One region of the Vibrio mytili genome, then DNA from elsewhere that is predicted to be linked to it. Evidence: predicted binding sites of a transcription regulator. Region 1 holds the regulator's gene; each other region holds the start of a gene.
The links. Region 1 encodes PurR, which represses purine synthesis genes. Its sites were predicted from a motif close to TNANGNAAACGTTTNCNTNA; they were not measured.

Region 2: ONE56_RS03035 (NCS2 family permease) is a predicted target of PurR. The motif match lies at 1,635-1,654, and genes of this name have one in related genera.
Region 3: glyA (serine hydroxymethyltransferase) is a predicted target of PurR. The motif match lies at 1,509-1,528, and genes of this name have one in related genera.
Region 4: ONE56_RS05390 (inosine/guanosine kinase) is a predicted target of PurR. The motif match lies at 1,266-1,285, and genes of this name have one in related genera.

The regions. Positions count from the first base shown of each region.
Region 1 is NZ_CP110481.1:1,883,953-1,887,169, reverse strand. It holds gene ONE56_RS08660 (TfoX/Sxy family DNA transformation protein) at 1-278, opposite strand, end outside; cyclic di-GMP riboswitch class I at 395-484, opposite strand; gene purR (HTH-type transcriptional repressor PurR) at 763-1,767, opposite strand; gene torD (molecular chaperone TorD) at 2,143-2,790, opposite strand; gene torR (two-component system response regulator TorR) at 3,055-3,217, shown strand, end outside.
Region 2 is NZ_CP110481.1:665,005-668,221, reverse strand. It holds gene tet(34) (oxytetracycline resistance phosphoribosyltransferase domain-containing protein Tet(34)) at 1-61, opposite strand, end outside; gene ONE56_RS03035 (NCS2 family permease) at 326-1,615, opposite strand; gene ONE56_RS03030 (aminoacyl-histidine dipeptidase) at 2,673-3,217, shown strand, end outside.
Region 3 is NZ_CP110481.1:705,812-709,028, reverse strand. It holds gene glyA (serine hydroxymethyltransferase) at 202-1,452, opposite strand; gene ONE56_RS03225 (YitT family protein) at 1,799-2,401, shown strand; gene treC (alpha,alpha-phosphotrehalase) at 2,497-3,217, opposite strand, start outside.
Region 4 is NZ_CP110481.1:1,151,068-1,154,284, forward strand. It holds gene mnmA (tRNA 2-thiouridine(34) synthase MnmA) at 1-757, opposite strand, end outside; gene ONE56_RS05385 (hypothetical protein) at 975-1,244, shown strand; gene ONE56_RS05390 (inosine/guanosine kinase) at 1,362-2,666, shown strand; gene ONE56_RS05395 (DNA-binding protein H-NS) at 2,753-3,160, opposite strand.

The DNA.
Region 1 (3,217 bases):
AATAAACGTTCACGAGATTCCCATAAATCATTAGAAATAGCATAGTATTTAGTAACAACGGGAAAGCCACGCTTTTTATATACGTACGGTTTTAGTCCTTGTTTCTCGAACTGAGAACAGGACTGCTGGTCTGCTCGTATATGAAGCTGATTGTTCACTACTAGAGCAAACATAGTCTCATCTGCGAACAGCCCGAAGCCGCCAAACATTGAGCGCGATTTGATCGTGCCAAGTGCCTCAAACAGCTTCATTGAGTCTTTGAGTATTGGTTTATCCATGATGTCTTATCTCGGTGTAATTCATATTACGCCACCAAAAATCAGGTCCGAGAGATTAGCAAATGCATGTAGTAACAATGTCATTAAAGGGTAAACTCATTATATGCATATTTGCCATCGGCAACCCCGCTACCTTCCACTAAAAAATAGGGTTCAGGCCGGAAGCTTTGCGTCCCATTCTTTCAAATGGTTTGCCCTGTGCGTGACATTTTCAGAATACTGTGGATATTGAATCAATATCACATTTCAGCTCATAAAGTGTGATGTTCGTTCAGTAAATAATGCGTAATTATGCATTATGATTCTTATTATCTGATGTGGTCAATTAACACAACAAGAGAACGCTTTTATTGCATTAAGTGACAATAAAACAAAGAGTTATTTTGTGAGGTTTTGTGAAAAGTTAGATGGGGGTTTAATAAATGTTATTTTTAAGAAAAAAATAAGCACCTTGCGCAGGTGCTTATTTGTTAGACTATTTTACTCAGTTGAGTTTTTTAACCGTATTGCGGATGACCAGCTCAGGCTGCATTTCAAAAATTCGCTTCTCATGCTCTTTATCTTTAATTCGCTCAAGCAGAATTTCGAACGCATTTTTACCAACACGGCGCTTAGGCTGGTGAATGGTTGTAAGTGGTGGTGAGAAATACTCTGCCAGCTCAATATTGTCATAGCCCACAACAGAAATATCATCTGGCACTGAAATGCCATTTTGTTGTAATCGGCTCATTAAACCAAGTGCCATTGTATCGTTGAAGCAAAAGACCGCTGTTGGACGCTTTTTCATAGCGGTGATCTGATCGGCAACCAATACGGCAGTGTCACATTCAAAGTTACCTTCTAGAATCCAATCCTCGTTTACAGGGAGATCAGCTTCAGCCATAGCACGACGGAAACCTAGAATACGTTCCTTACAAGCCAGTTTTTCAAAGTGACCACTTAAACACGCAATATCAGTATGACCATTATCGATTAGGTACTTAGTTGCTATGTAACCACCTTCCTCTGAGTTATCCATGATTTTATCTGCTTGAGAGCTCTCTGGCCCCCAATCCATGACCACCTTTGGAATATCAGCATGACGGTCAAGCATCTCTTTTAGCTCTTCGGTTAAATCGGAGCACATAACCAAGATGCCATCAACACGCTTTTCTGCCAACATACGAATATAGTCACGTTGTTTTTCGTATATGCCACCTGTGTTACATAAAATCAGAGTATAACCTTGTCGGTAACAGTAACTCTCAACACCATCAATGACTTCAGAGAAGAATAAGTTGGTTGACTGAGTCACCAACATACCGATGGTTCTGGTTGAATTACATTTTAAGCTACGAGCTACCGCACTAGGGGCATAATTTAACTCATCAACCGCTTTCATGACTTTTTCTTGAGTTGCTTCTGCAACAAAGCGCGTTTTATTGATAACGTGCGAAACTGTAGTGGTTGAAACGCCGGCTAAGCGAGCGACGTCTTTTATAGTGGCCATAAATAGTGTCCTGTATCGAGCTACTATGATTATACCTTAGTGGAGAAAACCGGCTGCGCGAAAGTGCTTGCATTCACTTTATTGCATGTAATAAATACGCACCACGAGCGAGTAGATCGCGTTGATTATTGGTTATTCTATTATTGGTAAAGGCTTTTAGTAGCGGAGTTCAATGATCCTTGTCTGTTTTCATTTACGGAAAGTCATTGAACCAAAAAACACAAAAACCGCTGAAATGAGCGGTTTGCATGTAAATAATATATGTAATCGTTTGCGCTCACATTTTATCCCGATGTCACCAGTCAGGCAATGCTTTAGACAACAGTTTAGTGTATTTGAAGTCACAATTTTGCAGAGAACAACGATTAGCTATAATTATTCTCCAATCAGATAACCACTGTCCAGTTTACAAAATGCAATGAGCAACTGAGTCACACTGGAATAAAAGCCGAACTCATCAAGCTGGTAGCACTTTTTACCGAATTGGGGTAGCCATGTCATCAACTGGTTTTGAATAAAGTCATTTTGTTTTAGGAAAGCTTCTTCCATGTGCTTTTCTTGTTCAAACTCGTTGGAACGAATGATCATGTTGCCTAAAAAGTCGAGCTCTACGGCCAAGTGATCTGCGGGTTCATTTAAGCTAGCATCCACCTGTACGCCAAATTCTGCCATTAATCTTTCCATCTCTTCTGCTGGTTTATCATTAAGTAATCCAGAGCTACCGATGTACATAGAAGCGTAGGGAAGTGCACCGTGCTTGTGTGTTTTCAAAAACAGCTCACAGAAATCTGCGGCTAGCTCCAACTGAGCATCGTGACGCACTTGCAACCGATTCAGAGCATCAGTCAATGTATCGACTGCGGGCTTCAGGGCTGGGTTCTCGCCCAAACCAGATAGAAAGCCTCTTATCTCCACGCTGTGATACGCCTCTAGTTCTTTCTCTGTCAACTCTTTGGCAAACAGACTGGAAAACCACCAGTAAATTTCAGCGCGTTTTTCGTTGAAAGCCTTAAGTTCTTGCATGATTTGGCTCCTGCTAATGCACTCTCTTGAGCATCATAAATTCGTTTGAGGTTATGGGTATAAGTGTAATCAATTAAAATGAATAGCAGTAACTATGTTTGTGACGATTTATGCTGAAATATATGCAGTTGTTAATAGGTGTTCGTTAGATTGTTTTGAATCAAGAAAAACGTTAAATCTTGCTTTTTTGGCGAACAATGACTAGAAATGTTAATGATTATGAATAGAATACGATCCGGTAAATCACAACAGAAAGTGGTGTAAATGAGCTATCACGTATTAGTCGTAGAAGATGATGTCGTAACCCGCAGTAAACTAGTGGGTTACTTTCAACATGAAGGCTACACCGTCAGCGAAGCAGAGAGTGGCGCACAAATGCGTGAAGTGCTTCAATCAAATGATGGTGTCGATCTTATTATGTTGGATA
Region 2 (3,217 bases), 1.2 Mb from region 1:
CTGCCAGTTCACGGCAATAGCTCTGCATCGCATCCCAAGTGATGATGAATTTTTTACTCATTGTAATAACCTAATTATTTTAAAATATGCATCCCTAATTCTAGCGAAACGCATTCATGCGAACCGTTCACTAGCGTTCGACAAACGAACCAATACGGGGATTTCAAGCTGCGCAAACGATTATTCTACCGAAACCCCTTCCTAATACCAATGGTGATCTCAAAATTCGACGTTGAGAGCGTAGAAAAATCGATTTCGGTGAACAATGTCAAAATAAAAAAGCCAGTGCGAACACACGATTCACACTGGCTTTTGCTAAAGATGATTAACCAGCAAGGTATTTAATAATGAAGATGGCTGCCATTACCCAAACGCTTGCAGAAACCTCACGACCTTTACCACTGAACAGTTTGATCGCAGCATAAGCGATGAAACCAAGTGAAATGCCTTCTGCAATAGAGAACGTGAGTGGCATAACCAGACACGTGACAACGACGGGAGCAGCTTCTGTTAGATCGCGCCAATCAATGCTTACCAATCCAGACAGCATAAGGATCGCAACGTAGAATAGAGCGCCAGAGGTCGCGTAAGCTGGGATCATTCCAGCAAGCGGAGAAAATAGCAGTGCCAAAATGAACAAGACGCCTACAACAACCGCGGTGAGACCAGTACGGCCACCTGCGGCAACGCCCGACACACTTTCAACGTAGGATGTCGTGTTTGAAGTGCCTAACAGTGCACCAACAGAGGTGGCTGTAGAGTCAGCAAGCAGCGCTTTATTCAAGCGAGGAATATTGCCGTTTTCGTCGGTTAGACCCGCTTTTTGAGACACACCCACCAAGGTGCCAGCTGTGTCGAACAAATCAACAAACAAAAATGCAAACACGACGGAAATCATGCCAACTTCAAACAAGCCAGAAAAATCTAATTGCAAGAAAGTAGGCGCAATACTTGGTGGTGTCGACATCAAACCATGCCATTGCACATCACCAAAAACAATGCCTAGACCAGTGATCGCAAGAATCGCGATCATGACCGCACCTTTGACACCACGATGAACCAGCGCAATAGTTAAGAAAAAACCAATTGATGCTAAGACGGCTGGTAACGATGTTATGTGCCCCATAGAAACTAAGGTTGCAGGGTTATCAACAACAATCCCGGCATTTTTTAATGAAATAAAGGCTAGGAAGAGACCAATACCGGCCGAGATACCTGTGCGCAGTGAGTGTGGTATCGAGTTGATAATCCATTCACGAATTTTAAATATACTGAGCGCAATAAAAAGCAGGCCGGATACAAACACCGCCGCCAATGCGACTTGCCAAGTGTAACCCATGCCTAATACTACCGAGTAGGTGAAGAAAGCATTCAGTCCCATACCTGGCGCTTGTGCGATCGGGTAGTTTGCCACTAGTCCCATAATGAAACAGCCAATCGCTGCTGCTAAACAAGTCGCAACAAAAACGGCACCACGATCCATCCCCGTATCAGACAAAATAGCTGGGTTCACAAAAATGATGTATGCCATAGTGAGGAAGGTAGTAATACCTGCAATGACCTCAGTGCGCACATTTGTGCCATTTTCACTGAGTTTAAAGAGCCTTTCGAGCATGTTCGAATCCTATAATAGGTAAAGTAAACGGTTGCGTAATCGATTGGCAAAATTATAAAGTCATCAATTAACAAATTCCAGATAGAATTTTCACTCTAACGTATTTTTTTTACCAGAATATGAAACCTATTCATTAGAAAATCGCGCTAGCACTTAGCTTACCCACTAATAAATAAAGAATAATTTAATCGGAAATGAAGATTCTGGAAGTGCACAGATTGAACAATGTTGTAAACTTTCAAAGTAAAAAAGTACTTTGGTAACCATTAAGTGCTTTGGAATTAGAGAAAAATAGAATGAATGGGATAAGTAATCAGATAACAGAAAGTTACTGGTTGGAAATTAAACAGTCTAACAGAGAGAGATAAAAAAACGCCACTCAAATTGAGTGGCGGCGAATCATGGTCAGCACTACTACTGAAAAAAAATTCCAATTTATAGGGGTGAACAAACTGTTCAAGTCACATGCGTTGACTGCGTTTAGTAGCCAAAGCTTGTTGGGTATACAAAGTTGCTGGTGTAAACAGACTTGTTAGTCCAGAACATTGTACTTGGTAAACCTTTCATAAATATCACCTTCTAAATCAATTAAAACAGTCGTTGATTTCTCGGTTCCTTGGAGGCGATGGTTCGGACTCATCCTTTGAGCGTTTCATTCTTCTCTCAGAAGCTGGTTATAAATATACCATCAAGAAAATTAATTACAATACTTTAAGTGACAAATATCACAAAAATCACAAAAACTGACAAAGATCAAAATAATGATGTAATTTAATTACAAATTTGTAAGTTAGAAAACTTTTAACCATAGATACAGTAAGAGCGTCAATACGACCCGATGGTGCTTACTGTACACCTCCATAGTACTTATGTACGTAAATTGTGACACTTTTCAATCTACTCAGTCGTAAATGCTCGCCGCGACAACTACTCGTTAGTGCGCTGTGGTGGTATCCTTAGCCTTATTTAAACCAAACTCAACAATGCAGAACCTTCTACTAATTTGGTTTGCATTTTTAAGAGTATATTTGGTAAAGCACATCAAAAGGAGTCTTACGTGTCTGAATTCCATTCTGAGATCAGTACCTTATCACCTGCTCCCCTTTGGCAGTTTTTTGATAAAATTTGTTCCATCCCTCACCCATCAAAACATGAAGAGTCACTCGCTCAATACATTATTAACTGGGCTAGCGAGCAAGGGTTTGAAGTTCGTCGCGATCCTACTGGCAACGTGTTCATCAAAAAGCCTGCAACGCCAGGCATGGAAAACAAGAAAGGTGTCGTACTGCAAGCACACATCGACATGGTTCCACAAAAGAATGAAGACACCGTTCATGATTTCGCCACCGATCCTATTCAGCCTTACATTGATGGAGAATGGGTAACGGCGAAGGGTACAACTTTGGGTGCTGACAACGGTATTGGTATGGCCTCTTGTCTTGCAGTTTTAGCCTCAAAGGGTATCAAGCACGGTCCACTGGAAGTCTTACTGACTATTGACGAAGAAGCAGGTATGACAGGCGCATTCGGCCTCGAAGAAGGTTGGTTAGAAGGTGATATTCTTCTCAATACCGACTCAGAGCAAGAAGGCGAAGTGTATAT
Region 3 (3,217 bases), 1.2 Mb from region 1:
AAGCCAAGTGAGAAAGTGGTCATATTTAATTCTAGAAAGCCAGAAAAACAAAAAGGCCCTCAATTGAGGACCTTGATATTTAATTCTCAAAATAGATGAATCGAGTTCTAGGAGAACACACATAGTTTGCGCGAGCAAATGAGTATGTTCGACACCGAAATCGGCTCACTCTATGAAGAAGCTATTGTTTATAAAGTAAAGTTAGGCGTAAACCGGTAGACGCTTACAGATATCTAGCACTTTCTGTTTTGTCGCTTCAATAACGTCTTGGTTTTCAATGTTATCTAACACATCACACATCCAGTTAGCCAACTCTTTTGCGTCTTCTTGAGTGAAGCCGCGACGAGTGATCGCTGGTGTACCAACACGGATACCTGACGTAACAAATGGGCTACGTGGATCATTGGGTACAGAGTTTTTGTTTACAGTGATGTTCGCTGCACCTAGTGCGGCATCCGCTTCTTTGCCCGTGATGTTCTTGTCGATTAAGTCAACAAGGAACAGGTGGTTTTCTGTACCGTTAGAAACGATCTTGTATCCACGCTCTTGGAACTGAGCAACCATCGCTTTAGCGTTTTGAACAACGCGAGCTTGGTATGCTTTAAACTCAGGCTCCATTGCTTCTTTGAACGCGACCGCTTTACCAGCAATCACATGCATTAGAGGGCCACCTTGACCACCCGGGAAGACAGCTGAGTTCAGCTTCTTGTACATGTCTTCGCCAGCGTTAGACAGGATAAGACCACCACGTGGGCCTGCTAATGTTTTGTGTGTCGTAGTAGTAACAACGTGAGCATGTGGTACAGGAGTTGGGTATTCGCCCGCAGCAATAAGACCCGCTACGTGAGCCATATCAACAAAGAGGTACGCGTCAACTTTGTCTGCAATTTCACGCATACGTTTCCAGTCAACAATTTGAGAGTAAGCAGAGAAGCCGCCGATGATCATCTTAGGTTTGTGTTCAAGCGCAAGAGCTTCCATCTCGTCGTAGTTGATTTGGCCTGCTTCGTCGATACCGTAAGGAATAACGTTGTAGTGCTTACCAGAGAAGTTTACTGGTGAACCGTGAGTCAAGTGACCACCGTGAGCTAAGCTCATGCCAAGTACTGTGTCGCCTGGGTTAAGCAGCGCCATGTAAACCGCACTGTTTGCTTGAGAACCAGAGTGAGGCTGTACGTTCGCATATTCACAACCAAATAGTTCACATGCGCGATCGATCGCGAGTTGTTCCGCTTTATCTACATATTCACAACCGCCGTAATAACGCTTGCCTGGGTAGCCTTCAGCGTATTTGTTCGTTAGCTGAGAACCTTGCGCTTCCATTACACGTGGGCTTGTGTAGTTTTCAGAAGCGATAAGTTCAATGTGTTCTTCCTGGCGAAGAGTTTCTTCCTGGATAGCTGCGAACAGTTCCGCATCGTAATCTGCGATGTTCATATCACGCTTAAGCATCTGTATCTCCTGACTCAGATTAGTACTGAAAGTTGCAAAAAAACTGTTGAATGACCCTACGCAAACGTTTTCGTCACCCTATTGGCGCGCATTCTACATAATTTGATCTAGGTCATAAAGAGAAATTTACAATTTTTCTCATGCAGTTTTTTCATGATGACAAGCAATAATTATCATCGTTGTATTGCAATCGTTTAACGACAATTGTTACCTGTCAATTTTGTGCTTTACACCCTGTAAAACAGCAATTACATAGGTTTACCGTAAATTTTACCCTCTAGCTACCGAAAAGATCATCTTTTTACTATTATGCGACCCTAAATTCTCACCTATGACTATTACTTTGATGGAAAAACACTCAAGAAAAGAAGACTGGATAGCGATCCTCACGGGCACTTTTTTGGTAGCCCAGGGTGTTTTCTTTCTCCAATCTGCAAACCTCCTTACTGGAGGCACAACAGGTTTGGCTTTGCTTATCAGCCAATTTACACCTTTTACCTTCGGTATGCTGTACTTTTTGACTAATTGCCCTTTTTACCTATTAGCATGGAAACGCTTCGGGCGCCGTTTTGCAATAAATAGTGTGATTTCTGGTGCTTTGGTTTCAGTTTTTGCCGATCATCTTTATTTACTGATTTCGCTTGAGTCGGTCAACGACGTCTATTGTGCCGTGGCAGGGGGGATTTTAATGGGACTCGGGATGCTGATCTTATTCAGACACCGCTCCAGCCTCGGTGGCTTTAATGTCCTGTGTTTATTTATTCAAGACAAATTTGGGATATCTGTAGGTAAAAGCCAGATGGCGATAGATGTGTGCATTGTATTAGGTTCCATGTTCTTTGTTTCGCCGTGGATTATTGCTCTGTCTGCTTTAGGGGCATTCGCTCTTAACCTTGTGTTAGCGATGAACCACAAACCACACCGCTATTCTGTAACCTACGGTTCATAAATAACACTCCTTCACACATAAATTAAAAAGGCTTTGGGGAGCACACCAAAGCCTTCATCTCGAACATCAATCCTGGGGGCTGTTGGCGCCCGAGTTTATTCTTCTATCAATAAAATACGAGTTTCGTAAGGTCGTAACACTTGATGATTTGACGCAACCGCGCTCGCTGAGTTTTGATAGTTAGATAGCAAGTTTTTCGCTTTATTCATATCAAAACGGTCTGGCAGTACGCATTCCACCTCTTCACCGTAATAGTTATTAATACACAGCAGCGTTTGTTGGTCGTTTTGGCGAGCGTAAGCAAAAATGCGCTGATGCTCTGGGAGTAAATCTTCATAACGACCATCAGTAATGACAGGCACTTGTTTGCGCAGTTCTATCAAACGTTTGTAGAAGTAAAACACCGAATTCAATTCGGCAACCGCCGCGTCAGCGTTGATATCGGAGTAGTTTTGTGCGATTTCAAGCCAGGGTTTACCTTCTGTAAACCCTGCGTTTTTTTGGCTGTTCCATTGCATTGGCGTACGCGAGTTATCGCGTGACTTTTGCGCCAAAATCGCCATCATGTCCTCGTGCGCGACACCATCTCGGTTGACCATGATGTCGTACATGTTCGTACTTTCAACATCGCGGTATTGACAAAGGTCGGTGTAACCCGGGTTAGTCATACCAATCTCTTCACCTTGATAGATGTACGGTGTACCTTGCATCATATGTACCGATGCTGCCAACATCTTCGCAGACTCCACACGGTATTGTTGATCATCGCCCAGTCGACTAACGACGCGTGGCTGGTCATGATTACACCAGAACAAC
Region 4 (3,217 bases), 730 kb from region 1:
TGCGTTGACCTAATGTGTGGTACATCAGACCTTGATGTTGACCGATAACTTCACCGTCAGGGGTTTCAATGTTACCTGGTTGTGCTGGTAGGTAGCGGCTCAAGAAGTCGGTGAATTTACGTTCACCAATAAAACAGATGCCCGTTGAGTCTTTCTTTTTCGCGGTGATTAAATCTTGCTCTTCCGCGATTCGTCGTACTTCTGGTTTTTCCAAATCACCAACCGGGAACAGGCTGCGCGCAACTTGCTCGTGGCTTAATGTATATAGGAAGTAGCTTTGATCTTTGTTGCCGTCTAGGCCACGTAGCATTTGTGGCTTCTCCTGTTTTTCACCAGGTAAAGAGTTCTCTGGGAAAGAGCGGCGCACGTAGTGACCCATTGCAATGTAATCTGCATCCAGTACTTCGTCAGCAAATTCAAGGAACGCTTTAAACTTAATTTCTTTGTTACAAAGAATGTCTGGGTTAGGGGTACGGCCTGCTTTGTACTCAGCAAGGAAATACTCAAATACGTTGTCCCAGTATTCTGCAGCAAAGTTGATGGTGTGTAGATGGATGCCAAGTTTGTCACATACTGCTTGAGCATCGGCTAAATCTTCGGCTGCTGTGCAATATTCTTCGTTGTCATCTTCTTCCCAGTTCTTCATGAACAGGCCTTCTACTTGGTAGCCTTGTTGTTTGAGAAGATACGCAGAAACCGATGAATCAACGCCGCCGGACATCCCGACGATGACTTTCTTTTGGCTGTTATCAGACATTACTAAACACCACTAAAATAAACGGGACGCAGATTCTAACAGAAACCACAGACCGGTGACAGATCCGAGACGTAAATCACAATTCGTTTACGTTGCTTTTTTCGCAACAAAATCACGAGGTAACGATTTTGTAAATGTATACTCAAACGACTTCAGTCTGGTTGGGTATAAAGGATATATATGGCATAGTTGCCCAAAATCCAAGAGGAAATACAAAGTGTCAGACGCAAACCAATTTATGCAAGAAGCCGAACTGATTGAAATCATTGAAAATCAATTAGAAGATGGAACCCCATTAAAAGTAAAAGAAACCCTTATGCGTTTAATGATGATGGGTACGCCCCGTGAAGACGCGGTAGCAATGATGGCTTGCGCTATGTCGATTGAAATATTCGATATTATGAAAAACGAAGGAGAGTTCAATCTAAAACGTTATAGCGAACATCTGGATCAACTTCCAGAATTGAGCTTTATGGAAGGTGAATAAAGGGGATTGAAGAAAAAAATGCTCTGCAAACGTTTGCTATAATAGCGCTTATTGCCGGGTTTTTATTCGCGGTATAGAATCCGTTTTCCAAATTTTTCCCTTACTCAGACTGACAATATGAAATTTCCTGGACAACGCAAATCGAAGCACTACTTTCCTGTTCATGCTCGTGACCCTTTGGTGAGCCAAGCACAAGAAAGCAAAAAGATGACGCGCACCCACATCATCGGTATTGACCAAACTTTAGTGGATATCGAAGCAAAAGTGACGTCGGATTTGATAGAGAAGTACGGTTTGAGTAAAGGCCACTCGCTAGTTATTGATGATCAGAAAGCGGAAGAACTGTATCAGCAATTAAAGCAAGAGAACCTAATTACCAATGAATACGCCGGCGGTACGATCGGCAATACACTTCACAACTACTCAGTCCTCGCGGATGATCGTTCTACATTGCTTGGTGTCATGAGTCAGGACATAAAAATTGGTAGTTACGGTTACCGTTATTTGTGTAACACATCAAGCCGTATGGATTTGAACTATCTTCAAGGCGTCGATGGTGCTATTGGCCGTTGTTTTGCGTTGATTACTGAAGACGGTGAAAGAACGTTTGCGATTAGCGAAGGGCAAATGAACCAACTTCACCCAGATAGCATTCCTGAGAAAATTTTCAAAAATGCTTCAGCCTTGTTACTGACATCGTACCTTGTGCGTTGTAAAAGTGGTGACCCAATGCCAGAAGCAACTATGAAAGCGATTGAGTATGCGAAAAAGTATGAAGTGCCCGTCGTGCTTACTTTGGGTACCAAGTTCGTTATTCAGGACGATCCTCAATACTGGCAAGATTTTATTCGTGACAACGTGACTGTCGTTGCAATGAACGAAGACGAAGCTGAGGCGTTAACAGGCGAATCCGACCCGTTGGCAGCATCAGATAAAACACTTGAATGGGCTGACTTGGTGTTGTGTACAGCAGGTCCAGTTGGGTTGTTTATGGCGGGTTACACTGAAGACAGTGCTAAACGCGAAACCACGCTGCCATTATTGCCTGGCTCTATTGCTGAGTTCAATCGTTATGAATTTAGCCGCCCAGCGAAAAAAGAAGCATGTAAAACACCAATAAAAGTGTATTCGCATATTTCACCGTATATGGGTGGGCCAGAAAAAATAAAGAATACCAATGGCGCTGGTGATGCTGCGTTATCGGCGATTCTTCACGACATGGCGGCGAATAAATACCATAAAGAAAATGTGCCAAACTCAAGTAAGCATAATAATGAATATTTAACTTACTCATCGTTTTCTCAAGTGTGTAAATACGCTAACCGAGCAAGCTATGAAGTTCTTGTTCAACATTCACCACGTCTTTCACGCGGACTTCCTGAGCGAGAGGACAGTTTAGAAGAAGCGTATTGGGAACGTTAATTCACCTCAGGCGGTATGAGGTTACAATAAACAAATAAAAAAGGCTCCAGAAGGAGCCTTTTTTATATAACTGACCAATTCACTAATTAGATTAGGAAATCGTCAAGTGATTTACCTGCATCAAGTTGCTCTTGAATTGCAGATGGTGTGCGGCCTTGGCCTGTCCACGTTTTTTCTTGACCATTTGAATCTGTGTACTTGTATTTTGCAGGGCGAGGGGCGCGCTTAGATTTTGTTTTAGTCTTAGTTTCGCCAGACAGTGCATTAATAAGCGCTTCAACGTCGATACCGTCTTGTGCAATTTTCTCTGCAATTTCGGCCAACTTCGCTTCTTGCTCTGCTTGTGCTGCACGCTCAGCTTCTTCAGATTCTCTGCGTTCTTCTACTACAGTAGTAAGTTTATCTAGAGCTTCTTCTAACTGTTCTAGAGTTAGCTCACGAGAAAATGCACGAAGGCTACGGATATTTAGAAGTGTTTTTGTCAGCTCAGACATAACGATTCCTATTAATAGGTGAGTGTTTTTTTGGCGTTATATCGTGACATATTTTGT